DNA from 2 places in the Rhizobium sp. SAFR-030 genome. Region 1 is predicted to be linked to the other one. Evidence: riboswitches for the same ligand, from Rfam matches in the RefSeq annotation. Region 1 holds a riboswitch; the other holds the start of a gene.

What was found. Region 1 has a riboswitch for cobalamin ahead of ACR65N_RS07300 (ABC transporter substrate-binding protein). Riboswitches for the same ligand answer to the same signal wherever they lie in the genome.
Positions count from the first base shown of each region.
Region 2: it holds a riboswitch for cobalamin, as region 1 does, so the genes downstream of both, ACR65N_RS03365 (CbtB domain-containing protein) here and ACR65N_RS07300 (ABC transporter substrate-binding protein) in region 1, are expected to answer to the same signal.

Region 1 is NZ_JBPFDO010000002.1:345,619-351,188, forward strand. Features, by position in the region: gene mmsB (multiple monosaccharide ABC transporter permease) at 1-22, shown strand, start outside; gene ACR65N_RS07285 (antitoxin Xre-like helix-turn-helix domain-containing protein) at 161-574, shown strand; gene ACR65N_RS07290 (RES family NAD+ phosphorylase) at 568-1,266, shown strand; gene purU (formyltetrahydrofolate deformylase) at 1,286-2,170, opposite strand; cobalamin riboswitch at 2,572-2,804, shown strand; gene ACR65N_RS07300 (ABC transporter substrate-binding protein) at 3,015-4,001, shown strand; gene ACR65N_RS07305 (FecCD family ABC transporter permease) at 4,049-5,023, shown strand; gene ACR65N_RS07310 (ABC transporter ATP-binding protein) at 5,020-5,570, shown strand, end outside.
Region 2 is NZ_JBPFDO010000001.1:643,141-648,710, reverse strand. Features, by position in the region: gene ACR65N_RS03385 (helix-turn-helix transcriptional regulator) at 1-183, opposite strand, end outside; gene ACR65N_RS03380 (LysE family translocator) at 316-948, shown strand; gene ACR65N_RS03375 (c-type cytochrome) at 1,123-1,566, shown strand; gene ACR65N_RS03370 (c-type cytochrome) at 1,659-2,576, shown strand; cobalamin riboswitch at 2,628-2,833, shown strand; gene ACR65N_RS03365 (CbtB domain-containing protein) at 2,858-3,034, shown strand; gene ACR65N_RS03360 (CbtA family protein) at 3,051-3,824, shown strand; gene ACR65N_RS03355 (hypothetical protein) at 3,827-4,135, shown strand; gene ACR65N_RS03350 (FAD-dependent monooxygenase) at 4,483-5,570, shown strand, end outside.

The DNA.
Region 1 (5,570 bases):
CGTCTACAACCAGCGCCGCTAAACGCAACGCCCACCCATCTTCAAAAGCCGCGGGATCGCAAGGATCCCGCGGCTTTTCGCGTATGTCGACACACATCCATGTCTTGCCAAATGGCAATTCATGACTATGTTGTTGCCGTACGGCAAGAGGGAGATGATGATGCAGTTGCAGCAGATCGTGGAGACGCCGGTTGCGGGCTCCAGCCCCATCATAACCGACGAGGAAGCAGGTGCTCTGGCGCGAACCACCGTCAATCTGTTTCGGGCATGGCAGCTGTCCGATGCTGAAGCCTGCACGCTGCTTGGTGGCATGTCGGCGCGCACCTGGGCACGCTGGAAGGAAGGGATCATCGGTCGCACTGACCGGGACCTGCGTATGCGCATGGCGCATCTCATGGGAATCCACAAAGGGCTGCGATACATCTTCAAGGATGCCGCGCGTGGTTATGCCTGGATCCGCAAGTCAAATGCTGCCTTCGGCGGACAGTCGGCACTCGACATCATGATGCGCGGCGAAATGGCCGATCTCGCGTCCCTTCGGGACTGGCTGAACGCCGAGCGGTCGGCGTGGTAGCCGCAGGTGCCGTTTCGCGAGACGTCCGATGGGCTCAGACGTTCCGCATCATCCGCTCCATCTACCCGCCGATCGACCTGTTCGAGGACATTGCCGATCCGCGCGACTGGGAAGCGCTGCTTTCGGTGGAGGAGAAAACCAACCCTCGCATACGGCTGGCTGTCGGCGATCTCGGAAAAGTGCCCGCCCACAGACGGGTGTCCGGACCGGGATCGAGCCTCTTGATGGCACCGTTCGTCCATTGCTCGACCGACAGGCCGGGCCGATTCACAGATGGCAGCTACGGCATCTATTATGCCGGTGACAGCGAAGAGGTCGCGCTGGCCGAAACCATCCATCATCATCAGGCCTTCATGCGCGCTACCGGTGAAGCCGCCGGATGGACATCCGATTTCCGCGTGTTGGTCGGGACCGTCGACCACAGGCTCGATGATGTGAATGGTGTTCCTGGCGTGCTTGATCCCGACGATTATCGGGCCTCGCAAGAGGAAGGCCGGGTGCGACGCGCCGCCGGAAGCGACGGGCTGTTGTGGAACAGTGTGCGCTGGTCGGGCGGCCAGTGCATCGGTCTCTTCTGGCCGGACGTCATTTCCGTACCGGCTCAAGGGCGCCATTACAGCTACCACTGGGACGGCGACCGGGTGGATTATGTTCGTCAGTACGATACGGGCAAGGTTTTCGCGGTCACCTGACGCTGAAGACGCCGGTCGATCACCCCATGCGCTCCGACGCATAGCTTCCCGGGCTCGGCGGAAAGACGATGGTGCGGTTGCCGTTGATGAATGTCCGCCGGTGGATGTGGGCGTGGATGGCACGCGCCAGCACCTGTGCTTCCACGTCGCGGCCGAGCGATACATAGTCGTCCGGCGATTGGGCATGCGTCACCCGCACCGTATCCTGTTCGATGATCGGGCCTTCGTCGAGGTCGTCCGTGACATAGTGGGCGGTTGCTCCAATCAGCTTCACGCCGCGCTGATAGGCCTGCTTGTAGGGATTGGCGCCCTTGAAGCTCGGCAGGAACGAGTGGTGGATGTTGATGATCTTGCCCGACATTTCGGTGCACATGCGGTCCGACAGGATCTGCATGTAGCGGGCAAGCACGATCAGCTCGGTACCGGTCTGCTCGACCAGGTCCATGATCCGCGCCTCGGCCTGCGGCTTGTTCTCCTTCGTCACCGGAATGTGGTGGAAGGGGATGTCGTGGTTCACCACGACCTTCTGGTAATCGAAATGGTTGGAGACGACGCCGACGATGTCGATCGGCAGGGCGCCGATCTTCCAGCGGTAGAGCAGATCGTTGAGGCAGTGGCCGAAGCGCGACACCATCAGCAGAACCTTCATGCGGCTTGACCCGTCATGGATCTCCGCCTGCATGCCCAACCTTTCCGCGATCGGTTTGAGGCCCTCCGCCAAATCGGCGAGACCAAGACCCGTTTCCGACAGAAAGCTGATGCGCATGAAGAAGCGGCCGGTATCGAGGTCGTCGAATTGCGAGGAATCGACGATGTTGCAGCCGTTCTCCGCAAGATAGCCCGACAGAGCCGCGACGATGCCGCGGGCAGTGGGGCAGGATACGGTCAGCACGTAGTTCTTCATCGTCGGTCTCCAAAGCCCGGACGGGCGAGGCGGGTTGGCGCGGGGCGGTGCCCCTCGAAGTGGGAAGGCAGCTACACCGCAATAGCCGAGGCACGCCGAATATCAAGGTCACATGCAGGATGCGCCGCCTTCTCTCGCAATCGACCTGGGTTGAAGCTTAGAGCCGACGGCGGGCTTTGCCATTCCGGTTGCGCCATCGGCCCGTTCATCTCCGTCGCAGCCGGCCAAAGCATCCTGAGCACCGGGTCACGGTGTTGGAGATCACAGGAAATCGCGCCGGTGACGTTTTGGCGGTGGACAGATCAAAAACGAGCAGCTAGGTCGTAATGATATTACATTACGGACGGCGAGAAGACGCAGAAGATCTAGGTTACGCTTCGCTTGACCAAGCAGCGATGCCACGTTTATCTGGCGCGGATGGTTCCTCACGCCCTCCATGGGGCAAGGGGATTAATAGGGAACTCGGTGCGGCATCTTTTTTAAGCTGCCAATGCCGGGGCTGCCCCCGCAACTGTAAGCGGAGCTGAACATCCTCGTGGCGCGCAAGCGCCATGCCACTGCGCCGAAAGCGCGGGAAGGCAGATGGGACGCGACTACCGTGAGCCAGGAGACCTGCCATCGATCGAAAAGTCCAAAGTCACGGGCGGGGATGCCCGGAACAGGAGTTGACCATGACCTTCTCTCGCATCAGCGAGCGCACTCTCTTGCACAGCCATATCCCCGGACGAGCCACATCGATCACCGGATGCAGCGCGTGACGCCTGCAATCCTGTTCTTTCTCACTCTGGGGTAATCCATGATGAAATTTCTAGCCCGCGGTGCCGGTACGGCAACCGCGATCCTGATGCTGGCCGCAGGTCTGTTGGGCGGCGAGGCGCAAGCCTCACCCACCATCTATCCTTTGACGATCCGGAACTGCGGGAGTGACGTCACTTTCCAGCACGCGCCGAAGCGCGCCGTGGCGATTGGCCAGAGCTCGGCGGAGATCCTCTATCTGCTCGGGCTCGGCGACCGCGTTGCCGGCACGGCCGTCTGGGTCGGCCCGGTGTTGCCGGGCTACGAGGCGGTCGACGCCAAGGTGAAGCGGCTGGCCGACAACGATCCGAGTTTCGAAAGCGTCATCGCGACGCGGCCGGATCTGGTGGCCGTGCAGTTTCAGTGGCACGTCGGAGCAAAGGGCACGGTGGGCACTTTGAAGCAATTCGAAGACCTGCAGGTGCCGGTCTACACATCGCCGTCCGATTGCACAGGCAAGGACAATTCGACAGGCGGCGATGGCGTTCGTGTCGCGCCGTTCACCATGGACCTGATCTACGCGGAAATCCGCGACCTTGCGAAGATCTTCGACGTGCAGGATCGCGGTGAGCAGGTGGTCGTCGATCTGCAGAAACGCGAAGCCGCGGCACGCGCCAAGGTCGCGTCCGCAAGCGGCGCGCTGTCGGCGGTTTTCTGGTTCTCCAGCGCGTCGCCGGCGGCCGATCCCTACGTGGCCGGGCGAAACGGCGCGCCGAGCTACATCATGCAGGCTCTCGGCATCCGCAACATCATCGATAGCGATGAGGAATGGCCGACGATCGGCTGGGAAACCGTCGCCAGGGCAAATCCGTCGCTGATCGTTGCGGCGCGCATGGACCGGCGCCGCTATCCGGCCGACGAGATCGCCGTCAAGCGCCAGTTCCTCAAGACCGATCCGGTCGCCAGCCTGATGGACGCGGTACAGAAGGGTCACATCATCGAACTCGATGCGCAGGCCATGAACCCGACCATCCGCACCATCGACGGGATCGAGATCCTCGCCGACGCGATCGCCTCGGCAGGCATCAGCCGGTGAGGATCCGCAAGCCCGCCATTCGTACCGCGGCGACTGTCGTCGCCCTGATGCTGCTTGCTGCTGCGCTGGGGCTCGGGGCAGCGATCGGCGAGACGCGGATACCGATAGACGTCGTTTGGAAGACGGTCGCCAACAAGGCATGGAACGCCGGCTACGCGGTGGACCAGATCGACGCCGGCATCATCTGGAGCTACCGGCTGAGCCGGGTGGTTGTCGCAGCCTGCTGCGGCGCCGCCCTTGCCCTCTCGGGTGTCGTCCTGCAGGCGCTGCTGCGCAATCCGCTTGCCGACCCCTACATCCTCGGCATTTCGGCAGGCGCTTCCACCGGTGCGGTGGCGGTGGCGATCCTCGGTTTCGGCGGCGGGCTGGTCGGCCTGCCGCTCGGCGCCTTCGCCGGCGCCGTTCTCGCCTTCGCGCTGGTCTCGCTGCTGGCCTGGAGGGCGGGCCGAGGGTCGGCGGCGATCATTCTTGCGGGAGTCGCCGGCTCGCAGCTGTTCCACGCGCTCACCTCGTTCGTGGTGACCAAGGCCGCCAATGCCGAACAGGCGCGCGGCATCATGTTCTGGCTGCTCGGCAATCTGTCGGGGGTGCGCTGGCCGGATGTCGGGCTGGCGCTGCCGGCGGTCGGCGTCGGGCTGCTTGTCTGTCTCGCCCATGCGCGGGCGCTCGATGCCTTTGCCTTCGGCACGGCCTCGGCCGCGTCGCTCGGGATTTCGGTGCCGCGCGTCTACGTGGTGCTGATTGGTGTTACGGCGATGATGACGGCCGTCATGGTGTCGCTTGTCGGCTCGATCGGCTTCGTCGGTCTGGTCATTCCGCATGCCACGCGCATGCTGGTCGGCATCCGCCACGGCGTCCTGTTGCCGGCGGCCGCGGTCACGGGTGCCGTCTTCATGATCCTCGCCGATATCCTGTCGCGGGTCCTCGTCGCAGGCCAGGTGCTGCCGATCGGCGTCATCACGGCCCTGGTCGGGGCGCCGGCCTTCGCCCTCATCATGAGCCGCAGGAGGACAAGCCTGTGAGGATCGACGCACGACAGGTCAGTTGGGCAAGCGGCACGACGAAGATCGTCGACGAGGTCTCGCTGTCCGCTGCCTCGGGAGAGTTCCTCGGCATCATCGGCCCGAACGGTTCCGGCAAGACGACGCTCATCAGCATGCTCGCCGGCCTGCGCCGGCCGAAAGGCGGAACCGTCGAGCTCGACGGCGCAGACATTGCCAGCATCGCCCGCCGTGATCTCGCAGCGCGGGTGGCGCTGGTCGAGCAGCAGGCGGAAACCTCCGAGCGGCTGACGGCGCGCCAGGCGGTAGAATTGGGCCGGACGCCGCATCTTGGCTTCTTCGACCCGTGGTCGGGGGCCGATGACCGCATCGTCGACGAGGCACTTGAAGCCGTCGACATGGCGGCGTTCGGCTCGCGCAGCTGGCACACCCTGTCGGGCGGAGAACGCCAGCGCCTGCATATTGCCCGCGCGCTCGTTCAGCAGCCGCAGCTACTGATCCTTGACGAGCCGACGAACCATCTCGACATCGGACACCAGATCGGATTGTTGCGTCTCGTGCGCCGGCT
Region 2 (5,570 bases), on a different contig from region 1:
CAGGATATAGCCGATGCCGCGCCCACCTTCGATCGGCACCCGCATTGCCTGCAGCGCTGCGATGTCGCGGTAGATGGAGCGCGCCGTCACTTCCAGCTGCGCCGCGATCGTGGCGGCCGTCACCGGCCTGCGGGCAAGCCGCAGGATCTGGATGATCTCGAACAGGCGCGACGCCTTGCGCATCGGATTTCCCACCTCCCGCACGTGCCTCCTGACAGAACGCTGTCAGGAGGCCTCGCCTATAGAGCCGCCGATCCCACGCGAAAACAAGGTGGCCCGGCAATTTGCCGCCTTCAACGGAGGCCTGCAACTGACATGACCTATAGCGACAACCTCTGGCTTTTCTTCACCCTTCTGTTCGGCATCATCGTCGTGCCGGGCATGGACATGATCTTCGTGCTCGCCAACGCGCTGACCCGCGGCAGACGCGCGGGGCTTGCCGCAACCGCCGGCATCATCGCCGGAGGGCTCGTCCATTCGCTCTATGGGGCCCTCGGCGTCGGCCTTCTCGCAAGCATCATGCCCGTCCTGTTCCGGCCGCTGCTGGTGGGCGGCGCCCTCTACATGGCCTGGATCGGCGTCACTTTGATGCGCAGCTCCATCACCGTCGATCACCTGGGCGAGGCGGAGACGCGCTCCAGCTGGGAGGCGTTGCGCCGCGGCTTCGTCACCTGCCTGATGAACCCCAAGGCCTACCTGTTCATGCTGGCGATTTATCCGCAGTTCCTGCGCCCGGAGTTCGGTCCGCTTGCGCCGCAGGCGGTGGTCATGGGTGCCATGACGGCGGCAACCCAGCTCGGCGTCTATGGCGGGATGGCCGTCGCCGCCGGCAGCGCCCGCCGGCTTCTGGTCGGCAATGCGAGCGCCACCATCTGGATCGGCCGCATCGCCGGCATGCTGCTGATGGCCGTGTCGCTCGTGACGCTCTGGGAGGGCCTGATGCGCTGAGGCGGCAGGCTGTTCGACAAATGCACCGCGGCGCATGCCCAAGCGCTGATCGCCACCGTCTTCACATCTCTGTGTGCATCCAGATACGTCATTTTAATCAGCGCACTAGCGTGTAAGCATGATGATGTTGCTGCGCATCGGCAGAAGCCGGCGCCGTTTGAAGGGGATTTGTCGATGAAGTTGAATTTCATGGCCGCTGCCGGTCTCACCCTCTGTCTTGGCGCCGGCGTCGTGTTTGCCGCCGATGAGCCGCAGGTCGTTCGCCAGGAACTGATGAAGAAGGTCGGTGGATCGATGGGCGCGTTGTCTGCCATCGCCAAGGGCCAGAAACCCTACGACGCGGCGACCGTGAAGACAGCCCTGACGACGATCAGCACGTCGGCCAAGGATTTCCCCAACCACTTCCCGGCAGGCTCGGAAACGGGTTTCGAGTCCGAGGCGGCACCCGCGATCTGGTCCAACATGGACGACTTCAAGTCGAAGGCGATGAAGCTGTCGACCGATGCCGATACGGTTCTCGCCTCGATGCCGGCTGATCCGGCAGCCGTCGGCCAGGCGGTGCAGACGCTCGGCGGCGATTGCGGCACCTGCCACCAGACCTACCGCCTGAAGCGCTGAGCTATTTGCGACATCGGCGCCGCCGGCCGGTTCGGTCGATGCGGCTCCAGAACCATCCGGCCGATTGCGGCAGTCGAAGGTGAAGAGCGAAGATGGCCTCGATCTGGGTCAAACTATGCGTGGCCGGCGTTGCGGTTGTCGCAGCCGGTGCCGCGGTTGCCTATGCGGTGACCCTGCCTGATCCGCATCCCGCCGGATACTGGGCCGATCTCGGAACGCCGGACCTGGCGCATGGGGAAACCCTGTTCTGGGCCGGCGGATGCGCCAGCTGCCATGCGGCGAAGGGTGCCGAGGGCGATGCCGCCAAGCTTCTGTCGGGCGGACGTGCCCTGCCGACGGCCTTCGGCACGTTCAACGTTCCCAACATCTCGTCCGACCCGGAGGCCGGCATCGGCGGCTGGACGCTCGCACAATTCGGCAACGCCATGACCCGCGGCGTCGGCGCGAACGGCGAGCATCTCTACCCGTCCTTTCCCTACGGCTCCTACAGCCGGATGACCGCCGGCGATATCAACGACCTGTTCGGCTACCTGAAGACGCTGCCGGCAAGCCCCAACGTCGCGCCGCCGCACGCGCTCAGCTTTCCCTTCAACATGCGCATGGCCGTCGGCGGCTGGAAGCTTCTCTACCTCGACGATCAGCCGCGCATTGCGCTGCCGGCGGATGCGAGCGATGCGGTCAAGCGCGGCCAGTATCTCGTCGAAGGCCCCGGCCATTGCGGCGAATGCCATACGCCGCGCAACGCGCTGGGCGGCTTTGAGAGCGGCCAGTGGCTGGCCGGCGGGCCGAACCCGGAAGGCGAGGGGCGTATTCCCGACATCACCCCCGGGTCGCAATCGATCGGCAGCTGGAGCGAGGCTGACATCGTCAACTACCTGGAGACGGGCTTCACGCCGGACTTCGACAGCGTCGGCGGTTCGATGGTGGAGGTGCAGCGAAACCTTGCGCATCTGACGAAATCGGACCTTGAGGCGATCGCCGCCTACCTGAAGGCCGTGCCCTCCCTCTGAGGCCGATATCGGCCAATGCGCGCACTCTTGACAGCATTTCACCTCAAGCGCACAAGTGAAGCTTGTGTTGGTTCCGCTCGGGAAAACCCGGACGGATGAAAAGGGAACACGATAGGGTCGATTGACCTCATTCGTGGCTGCCCCCGCAACTGTGAGCGGCGAGTGCTTGGACCGTTCTGGCCACTGGGAAACCGGGAAGGCTGGTTCTTGCACAGCGACCCGCGAGCCAGGAGACCTGCCAGCACATATGTCGTCAACACATATGCAACGAGGGGTTTTGCATGTCGATCCAAACGTCTGTCGCCGGTACCGCGGCGAAATCCACCTCACTTCTGCAGGCAGTCTTTGCCGCAGCGCTTGGCCTGTTCATCGTCGGCTTTGTCGGGTTCTCCCATGCGGAAGCCGTGCACAATGCAGCGCATGACACGCGCCACGCCAACGCCTTCCCCTGCCACTAGGGGTCAGGGTCTCATCATGTTCAGATCGATTGTCTTCTCCGCCGTCGTGGTGGGGATCGTAACGGGCATTGCCGTTTCGCTGATGCAGATGGTCGGCACGACGCCGCTCATCCTGGCGGCCGAGACCTACGAGAACGCAGCACCCGCAGCGTCCCAACCTGAAGCTCATGACCACGCCGCCGGCACTGCGCCGCACGATCATGCGGCTGTGGCGCCCGCCCACGATCACGATGCCGGCGCTGCCGGGCATGATCACGGTGACGGCTGGGCACCTGCCGACGGTTTCGAGCGCACCGCCTTTACGCTGGCCGCCAACGTCCTCACCGGCATCGGTTATGCCCTGGTATTGACGGCGGTGCTGTCGGTTGCCGGCCAGCTCGGATTCGGCTCGGCGATCGGCTGGCGCTCCGGCCTGTTGTTCGGGCTTGCCGGCTTCGCCTCCGTCATGCTGGCGCCGATGATCGGGCTTCCGCCGGAATTGCCAGGCTCGCCGGCCGGCGAGCTTGCGGCGCGCCAGATCTGGTGGATCTCGACGGCACTCGCCACCGCCGTCGGCATCGGCCTCATCGCCTTCCGTCGCGAGCCCTGGGCGGCTTTGCTGGCCGTGGCACTGATCGCCGCACCGCACGTCATCGGCGCACCGCTGCCGCCGGAGGGTGAGCACGCACTGGCGCCGCTCGGCCTTGAGCGGCGGTTCATCATCGCGGCGACGGTCACCAGCTTCATCTTCTGGGCCTTGCTCGGCGCTCTCAGCGGTGCCTTCCTGAAGCGCTTCGAGACGGCCCGCTGACGATGACCCCTGCAGCGTGGCGGGACGATCTCGACGCGCTGCAGTTCTGCTTGCCCGAGCATGGCGGTGTCTGCGTCGTCCATCGGCTGGCGTTTCGTACTCTCGTGGGCAGCGAGCCTGCCCGCGATACCTGCCTCGGTTTCTTCGCCGCGCACGATGCCGCTTTCCTGTCCGCGGCCCGCCTGAAGATCGCGCGCCAGGCGATCGAGCCCGGCCGCAACCTTCATCTCAACAGCCGCGACATCCGCCGCGCCATCAGTGGCGAAACATCCGGTGGGGCGGGCAGGGTCTGCCGGGTGCTGGGCGGGTGAGGGGCGGTGACCGTTTCGTCGTCAAACGTCGATGTTTGTCACCGTTTGTCTTGGGACGGGATGACCGCTATCGGTCGAAGCGGTTTTTAGCAAGGAGATGGCGCTCCCTTGACGTAGCAGCGGCTACTGGCTACCAAGACCTCGTCGAAAAAGGTGGACCGGCATGGTGAGCCCCGGTCATCCACTCGCTTTTGCTTGTGGCCAGATTTCAGCCCTTGGGCCGCGAACCACGACGGAACCCGGACGCGCTGCGTCCGCTCCGTTGGTGCTGTCCGATTGACACCCCTTCGAAGATTCGCAGCCGTCCTTTTCAATGCGGGCTCAAGCCGCACGACAAGGGCAACACCATGCAGCACGACACCCAGGTTCTCATTATCGGCGGAAGTCTCGTCGGTCTCTCTGCTGCCGCCTTCCTCGCCTGGCGAGGCATCAAGACAATCGTCGTTGAAAGACATCGGGCCAGCGCCCTGCATCCGCGTGCAACCGGGTTTACCCAACACACGCTTGAACACTACCGCGCCATCGCGATTGCCGACCAGATTCCGATGGCCGACCCGAACTTCAGGTTACGCCGCGCGACCGTTCAAAGCCTCGCAGGGAAGGTCCATCACGAAACCCTGTGGACCCCAACCACCATGCCGGTTTCGCCTGATCCAGAACGGACCCTGTCGCCCGCGGGCATGGCGGGGATTGCACAGGACAAGCTCGAACCGATCCTTCGCAACCGTGCTCTCGAGCTCGGTGCGGAACTTCATCTGGGGGTCGAGTTGATGTCGTTTGAACAAACTGATGACGGCGTCACCGTCATGGTGCGCGACCTTGAGACGGCGCGAGAGTATTCACTTTCTGCCGCTTATATGATCGCAGCTGACGGTGGCGATAGCAAAGTCCGCAATGCACTTGGGATAGAACGACACGGTGTTGGCCACATCATGGATATCCGGTCCGTTCTCTTTCATTGCCCAGCGGCCGATCGGTATCTGGAACGCGGCTTCCGGCAGTTCCAAATCCAGCAGGACGGTTTCGAGGCATTTCTCACGACCTACGGCGACAGTCGCTGGGTGCTCATGTTCTATGGCGGCGACGCCAAGCCTTCAGAAGAATATGCGCCTGACATCCGGCGCGCCCTTGGCGTTGACATTCCATTCGAGATCATCACGTCCGGCGTCTGGGAGATGGCGGGGCGGATCGCAGATGTCTATCAAGAAGGCCGTGTTTTTCTGGCGGGGGACGCAGCCCACCAGCTTCCGCCGACACGAGGCGGCTTTGGAGCCAATACGGGTATCGACGACGTCTGGAATCTGGCCTGGAAACTCCAGCTTGTGCTAAATGGGACCTCCAAAGGATCATTGCTCGACAGTTACTCTCCAGAACGACAGCCTGTAGGCTGGCTTCGACATCAGCAGACCTTCGCACGACCCGACTATGCGCGGCA